2 regions of the Rhizobium centroccidentale genome follow, and region 2 is predicted to be linked to the other one. Evidence: predicted binding sites of a transcription regulator. Region 2 holds the regulator's gene; the other holds the start of a gene.
What was found. Region 2 encodes PhoB, which activates phosphate uptake and scavenging genes when phosphate is short. Its sites were predicted from a motif close to TGTCATNNANCTGTCAT; they were not measured.
Positions count from the first base shown of each region.

Region 1: a site for PhoB is predicted at 2,218-2,234, ahead of PH562_RS22595 (DUF1045 domain-containing protein). Genes of this name have one in related genera too.

Region 1 is NZ_JAQJCG010000019.1:45,079-48,606, forward strand. Features, by position in the region: gene phnN (phosphonate metabolism protein/1,5-bisphosphokinase (PRPP-forming) PhnN) at 1-232, opposite strand, end outside; gene PH562_RS22590 (alpha-D-ribose 1-methylphosphonate 5-triphosphate diphosphatase) at 229-1,368, opposite strand; gene PH562_RS22595 (DUF1045 domain-containing protein) at 1,384-2,070, opposite strand; gene phnE (phosphonate ABC transporter, permease protein PhnE) at 2,260-3,528, opposite strand, start outside.
Region 2 is NZ_JAQJCG010000016.1:99,052-102,579, forward strand. Features, by position in the region: gene PH562_RS20620 (aspartate aminotransferase family protein) at 1-275, opposite strand, end outside; gene PH562_RS20625 (GcrA family cell cycle regulator) at 700-1,227, shown strand; gene phoB (phosphate regulon transcriptional regulator PhoB) at 1,420-2,103, opposite strand; gene phoU (phosphate signaling complex protein PhoU) at 2,135-2,848, opposite strand; gene pstB (phosphate ABC transporter ATP-binding protein PstB) at 2,900-3,528, opposite strand, start outside.

The DNA of each region.
Region 1 (3,528 bases), on a different contig from region 2:
CATCGAAGTCGGCCTCGGAAACACTTCTGTGGTCCTCGTTGCCGGCATCGCCGTCGCGGGTGATGACGCGGCGGACGAAGTGCACATCGGGCCGGCCGGCAAAATGCTGGGCGGCCAGGTTCATCAGTGTATCCTTGCCGGCGCCGCTCGGCCCTACGACGACGGCGAGCGTGCCCGCCATCGGAACCGCCAGGCCGACATTAGCCGGCTTGATATTGGCGTCCGCGCTCATGCGACCCGCCGTCCTTCTCGCCAGACGGAGCGCGTGACCGGCACGCCATGGTCGCGACGAACGCGCACCAGATCGGCCCGCAAGCCCTCTGCGATGCGGCCGCGGTCGTTGAGGCTGACGGTCCTTGCCGGCGTCGCAGTCACCATGGCGATCGCCTGAGGCAGCGAAATACCCTCGACTTCATCCGCGAGGATGAAGGGCGCATGCAGCAGGCTGAGCGGTACGTAATCGGAGGACAGCACGTCGAGGACGCCAAGCTCAGCGAGATCGCGAGCGGCGATATTGCCCGAATGCGACTTGCCGCGCACGATGTTCGGCGCGCCCATCAGCACGCTCATGCCGGCGCCGTGGGAAGCCTTGGCGGCATCGATGCTGGTCGGGAATTCGGCGAGGCGAACGCCGTAGTTGATGGCTTCGTCGACATGGGCGAGCGTCGCATCGTCATGGCTGGCAACGGTGATGCCACGTTCGGCGCAGACCTTGGAGATCGCGTCGCGATGCGGCGTGGCATATTTGGCCGATTCCTCCTGACGCTTGGCGACGAACTTGGCAAAGGCTTCATCGCTGAGCCCGCGCTTCTTCTGATAGTAGAAGATATATTGATCCATGGTCTGGAACTGGCGCTGGCCCGGCGCGTGGTCCATCAGCGAGACCAGGCGGACGTAAGGGTCCTTCTCGAAATCCTGGAAGTGGTCGAGCACGTTGTCAGAAGAAACTTCGCAGCGCAGATGGATCAGGTGATCGGCGCGCAGGCGATCTTCGCTTTGGGCGGCTTGGATGGCGTCTGCCATGTCGCGCATCTCGCCCTTTTCGAAACCGCCGTCTTCGTCCGAGCCCATGCGCAGGCAGTCGAATACGGTGGTGATGCCCGAGGTGACAATCTGGGCATCATGCGCCTGGATGGCCGCCGTCTTGTTCCAGCGGACGCCCGGACGCGGGGAATAATGTGCTTCCAGATGGTCGGTATGCAGCTCGACCAGACCGGGGATCAGATAATCGCCCTCGAAATCTTCGCCGATATCGGACTTGCCTTCGGAGATGGCGGCAATGCGACCGTCGCGGATCAGCACGGAGCCCTCGACGATCTTGTCTTCGAGGACGATGCGGGCGTTGGAAAGGGCGGTTTCTTTGGTCATATCGGCTCTTTCATATTAGGCGCCGGCAAGCGGCAGCCAGGAACGGACGGTAAAGGGAGCGCCACGCTGTTCTTCGATAAAGACGGCGAGGCCGGAAACGTCGAGCGGTTTGCCGTTATGGTCGGCGAAGCGCTCGCGCAGAACGTCGTGCATCTCGGCCTGGCGCTCGGCCGGAACGCGCCCAGTCAGCGTCATGTGGAAACGGAACTCGTGATTGACGTAAGGATAGCCCCAGCGCAACAAATTGGCGCGCTGCGGCTCGGTGAGACCCTCCGGCTTACGCCGGGCAATGTCATGCTCCGAAAGCGGTGCGCGGAACGGCTCGAAGGTTTTCACCACACGGGAGGCAAAATCCTGCAGCGGCTGATGGAGCGAGCCGGGAACGAGCGCGAAGAAATGGCCGAGCTGGCCAAGCACCAGTTCCGGAATGGTGAAAGCATTGGTCTGCGAGGCGAATTCGGCAGCGACTTCGAGGAGATCGCGCTCGGTCACCGAGGAGGCAAGCTCGAACGGCGCCTTCAGCGTGGCATGAAAGCCATAGCGGCGAGGATCGGCCGTCAGCTCGGCATGGCCTTCCGGCAATGGACCCATTGCCTTGTCGGAAAAGATCTCATTCGAAAATGCATCGCGGCCAAGCCAGCGGGCGGCGAGAGATGTCAACGGATCATCTTTGGGCGGCGTGAAATAAAGAGCATAGCGCAAGGCTGCATTCCTTGGAAAAATCGGCTGCGCGAGACACTGTTGGGTGATTTGCTTCAAATCGCAAGAGCAGCAAGGCAGCAACGTTCCGAATCCGGCTAAAGCCAGCCTGACCACTGCGGTCTTGCCGGCCTGCGCTACCGGATTCCCGTGACAGAATGATGATGCGGAACGATTTTTTTCCCGTTCTTTTTATTTCGTTCTCGCGCCCATCAGCCGCGAGCGCAGGGCGTTGGATGCTGCGTCGAACAGGAAGACAACGATGAGGATCAACAGCACCATATAGGCGACGTTTTCCCAGTTGGAATTGGTGCGCATCGCTTCCCAAAGTTTGAGGCCGATGCCGCCCGCGCCGACGGCGCCGATGATGGTCGCGCCGCGCACGTTGGATTCCCACTGGTAGAGCGTCTGGCTGACGATGACGGGCACGATCTGTGGCATGATGCCGTAGCGATGCACGAGAACGGTCGGCGAACCGGTGGATTTCACGCCCTCGCGCGGCTTGTTGTCGATGTTCTCGAGGCCCTCGGAATAGAGCTTGCCAAGCGTGCCCGTCTCGGTGAGGAAGATCGCGCCGCTGCCCGCGAGCGGGCCGGGGCCGAAGGCGCGGGTCAGGAACAGCGCCCAGATCAGCATGTCCACCGAGCGCAGGAAATCGAAGAAGCGCTTAAGGATCTGGTTGACGAGGCGGCTCGGCGTGATGTTGCGAGCCGCAAGGAAAGCGAGCGGGAAGGCCGCGAGCGAGCCCAGCAGCGTGCCAAGGAAGGCCATGACGATGGTCTGGAACAGCTTGGTCCAGACGTCGCCATGCTGCCATGCGCCATTGTTCCAGATATTGTCGAAGGCCAGCGAGAGATTGGACTGAGCAGGATCGAGCCGCGGCCCTGAAACGATCAGGCTGATGACTTCGCTCGCCGGCTTGTCGAAGAAGGGCGAATGCGTATCGAAGACGAAGTTGGCCCAGCCGATGAACCGCTTGCGGATCTTCACGCGGTCGGTGGAAATGCTGGCATCGCCTGCAAAGCCGAGATTGACGAGAATATTGTCGTCATAGACCGTCATCCAACTGGGAACGGGTTCGGAGCCGACGATTTTCGGCACATTGCCGGCAATATCGATCGGAATTGTGATGCCATGCGCCGTCACGATGGCCTGCGTCTTGGTGACGGTTACCGTGCGGCTCGTGCCGCTGACTGAAACGGTCATGCTGCCATCGGAGTTGGTCTTCACCCAGTCCGGGTTCGGATTATCGCCCAGGGGTGAAAAGCGCGGATATTTGATGCTGATCTTGTCTCCAGAGATGCGGAATTCCGGCTGCACGTCATAGCTCACCCATTCGCTGAGGTAGATGCCGACGCGTTCCCAATGCGCTTCCGAAATGACCTTCGGCAGGTCGAAGAACCACACGGCATAGATGCCGTAGAGGATGACGCCGATGAAGATCATCAGCGCGCCGAAGCG
Region 2 (3,528 bases):
ACCTTGTCGGCGAAGGTCACTTCCGTCAGCCGCTTCGACAGCTTCTCCTGACCGGGCACCTCATAGAGGTTGGACAGGTGCCAGACCTTGTCGGCCTGGGCCTTCAATTCGGCAACGAGGTGCGGATGGGCGTGACCGAGCGAGTTGACCGCGACGCCGGCTGCGAAATCGAGGTAGCGTTCGCCATTTTCGGTGACCAGCCAGACGCCCTCGCCTCGCTCGAACCGTAGCGGAGCGCGCATGTAGGTGTCATAAAGCGGCGTGGTCTCGGCCATGGCCATATCTCCTGATCACAACTCTAAGGACCGATCGCTTCCATTTGATGAAACGGGTCCGAAAAAATCAAAAATGCCGCCTTGCGGCGGCCTGGGCACTATTGATGTTTTGCACCGCGATGTCAACAAAACTGGCGTTTTAGCAGGTGCGAGATAACGCTTGCGGGCAAAAGAGATAGGTTCGGCGGCGCCTATTGCAGAAATGCCACGCCTGGGCAGCAAGTTGGGGAAAACCTCGAAATCGATTCCTCAAGATTCTCGCGACTCTTGTCACGGAGTCAGCCTCACACTAGGTTAAAAAGCAATTGCTAGACTGCATGCGGCGGAACTAGTCACCACAATTTTAGAGCGTTTCGCGCCTCGTTCCCATGCGAGGCAATGGTGAGGGATTCTGCCATCGGAAACGCGACAGCGGAGACAGGGCATGAATTGGACAGACGAACGCGTCGAGAAGCTGAAAAAGCTATGGTCCGAAGGGTTGAGCGCCAGCCAGATCGCTGCGCAGCTCGGTGGCGTGAGCCGTAATGCCGTCATCGGCAAGGTGCACCGCCTGAACCTTCCCGGCCGAGCGAAGGCGGGCGGCACGGCAACCGCAGCGCGCACGCCGAAGCGCAGCGCAGCTGCACCCCGCGCCGCGACCTACGGATCGCGCGTTGCTACCCGCACGGTCGTCGCCCGCCAGCAGGGCGCAACCATGCTGAAGGAAGAGATCGAGATCGATTCCGTCAATGAAATCCAGTATCGGCCGGCATCGAACGTCGTCGTTCCGATCTCCCGCCGCCTCGGCCTGACGGAATTGACTGAGCGCACCTGCAAGTGGCCGGTCGGCGACCCGCTGAAGGACGACTTCCACTTCTGCGGCAATGACAGCCCGGATTCCTCGCCCTACTGCACCTATCATCAGCGCATGGCATACCAGCCGGTGCATGACCGCCGTCGTAACAACGGCTGAAAGTCACAGCAAGACAATGAGAAACGGGCCCTCGAGGCCCGTTTTTCTATTTCCGCCGCTATTTAAAGCACGTCACGATCTTTCAGATTCGCTTCCTATGCTTTAGGTTTTCCGTCTGGCGCATGTCGTTCTCGCAAAACCGCTACGCACTTTTGCGCGACATGCTTTAGTGATACCCGAGCGGCAAGCCGCTCAGGCTTCCATGGAATAGCCCGCGCCGCGAACGGTGCGGATGACATCCTGCATATTGGAGAAATTGAGCGCCTTGCGCAGGCGGCCGACATGGACGTCGACCGTGCGTTCGTCGACGTAGATATCGTGACCCCATACACCGTCGAGCAGCTGCGAACGCGAGAAGACGCGGCCCGGCGAGGACATCAGGAACTCCAGTAGGCGGAATTCCGTCGGCCCCAGTCGCACTTCGCGGCTCTTTCGATGGACGCGATGGGTTTCGCGATCCAGCTCGATATCGCCGCAGCGCAGCACCGTGGAGAGAACCTCCGGGCGGGCACGCCGCAGCATCGCCTTGACACGGGCCATCAGCTCCGGCGTCGAGAACGGCTTGACGACATAATCGTCCGCGCCGGTCGAAAGCCCGCGCACGCGCTCGCTTTCCTCGCCGCGGGCCGTCAGCATGATAATGGGCAGGCGCTCCGTCTCCGGCCGCATACGCAGCCGGCGGCAGAGCTCGATGCCCGATACGCCGGGGAGCATCCAGTCGAGGATCAGGAGATCGGGGATGCGCTCCTGGAGACGCAGCTCGGCCTCATCGCCTCTGAGGATCGTATCGACCTCGAAGCCTTCGGCCTCAAGATTGTAGCGCAGCAGAACGCTAAGCGCTTCCTCGTCTTCTACAACAGCAACTCTCGGAACCATGCGCCTATGGTCTCCTTTCTTCTCTTCCAGATTATTCCGTCACTGCGCCGACGGTATTGGCGGTATCATCCTTCGGGCGCTCGCCTTCCGGCTGCGCGCCCGTCGCCATGTAATAGATCGTCTCGGCGATGTTGGTGGCATGGTCGCCGATGCGCTCGATGTTCTTGGCGCAGAAAAGAAGATGCGTGCAGGTGGTGATGTTGCGCGGATCTTCCATCATGTAGGTCAGCATCTCGCGAAAGAGCGAGGTGTACATGGCGTCGATTTCTTCGTCGCGTTCGCGGATCGACACGGCCTTGTCGGGCGAGCGGGTCGCGTAGACATCCAGAACTTCCTTGAGCTGGCTCAGCGCCAGTTCGGAGAGATGCTCGATGCCGCGGGCGAGACGGCGCGGGACACCGGTGCCCTGCACGGCGATGACGCGCTTTGCGGTGTTCTTGCCGAGATCGCCGACGCGCTCCAGATCGGAGGCGATGCGGATCGAGCCCATGATTTCGCGCAGGTCGGCCGCCATCGGCTGACGGCGGGCGATGGTGACGATCGCCTTGTCGCCGACTTCGCGCTCGGCATGGTCAAGAACAACGTCGTCGGAGATGACCTTCTGGGCCAGGGCAGCGTCGCTGTTGACCAGCGCGCGTACGCTGTCGCTAACCATCTGCTCTGCCAGGCCGCCCATTTCAGCAATGCGGCGCGTCAGGAACTTCAGGTCTTCGTCATAGGCAGAGAGAATGTGAGTGGAGACCATTTTTCTATCCTCAAGGTGAACTGTGTGAAATGAGCCGCGCGCCTGACATCATCAACCAAAACGGCCCATGATGTAATCCTGCGTGCGGAAATCGTCGGGATTGGTGAACATCTTATCGGTGTCGTTCTCCTCGACCAGGTGGCCGAGATGGAACATTGCGGTACGCTGCGAGACGCGGGCTGCCTGCTGCATGGAATGCGTCACGATGACGATGGTGAAATTCTCCCGAAGCTCGTGGATGAGATCCTCGACCTTGGCGGTTGCGATCGGATCGAGCGCCGAGCACGGCTCGTCCATCAGGATGACCTCCGGGCTGACCGCGACGGCGCGGGCGATGCACAGACGCTGCTGCTGACCGCCCGACAGGCTCGTGCCGGCGTCATGGAGCCGATCCTTCACCTCACCCCAGAGACCGGCCTTCTGAAGACTGCTCTCGACGATATGCTCGAGATCGGCCTTTGAGCGATGCAGACCGTGGATGCGGGGACCGTAGGCGACGTTCTCATAGATGGACTTCGGAAACGGGTTGGGCTTCTGGAAGACCATGCCGACGCGGGCGCGCAACTCCACCACGTCGATGCTGTCGTCGTAGACATCCTGATCGTCGAGCGTGATCTTGCCGGTGACGCGGCAGGTCTCGATCGTATCGTTCATGCGGTTGAGGCAGCGCAGGAAGGTGG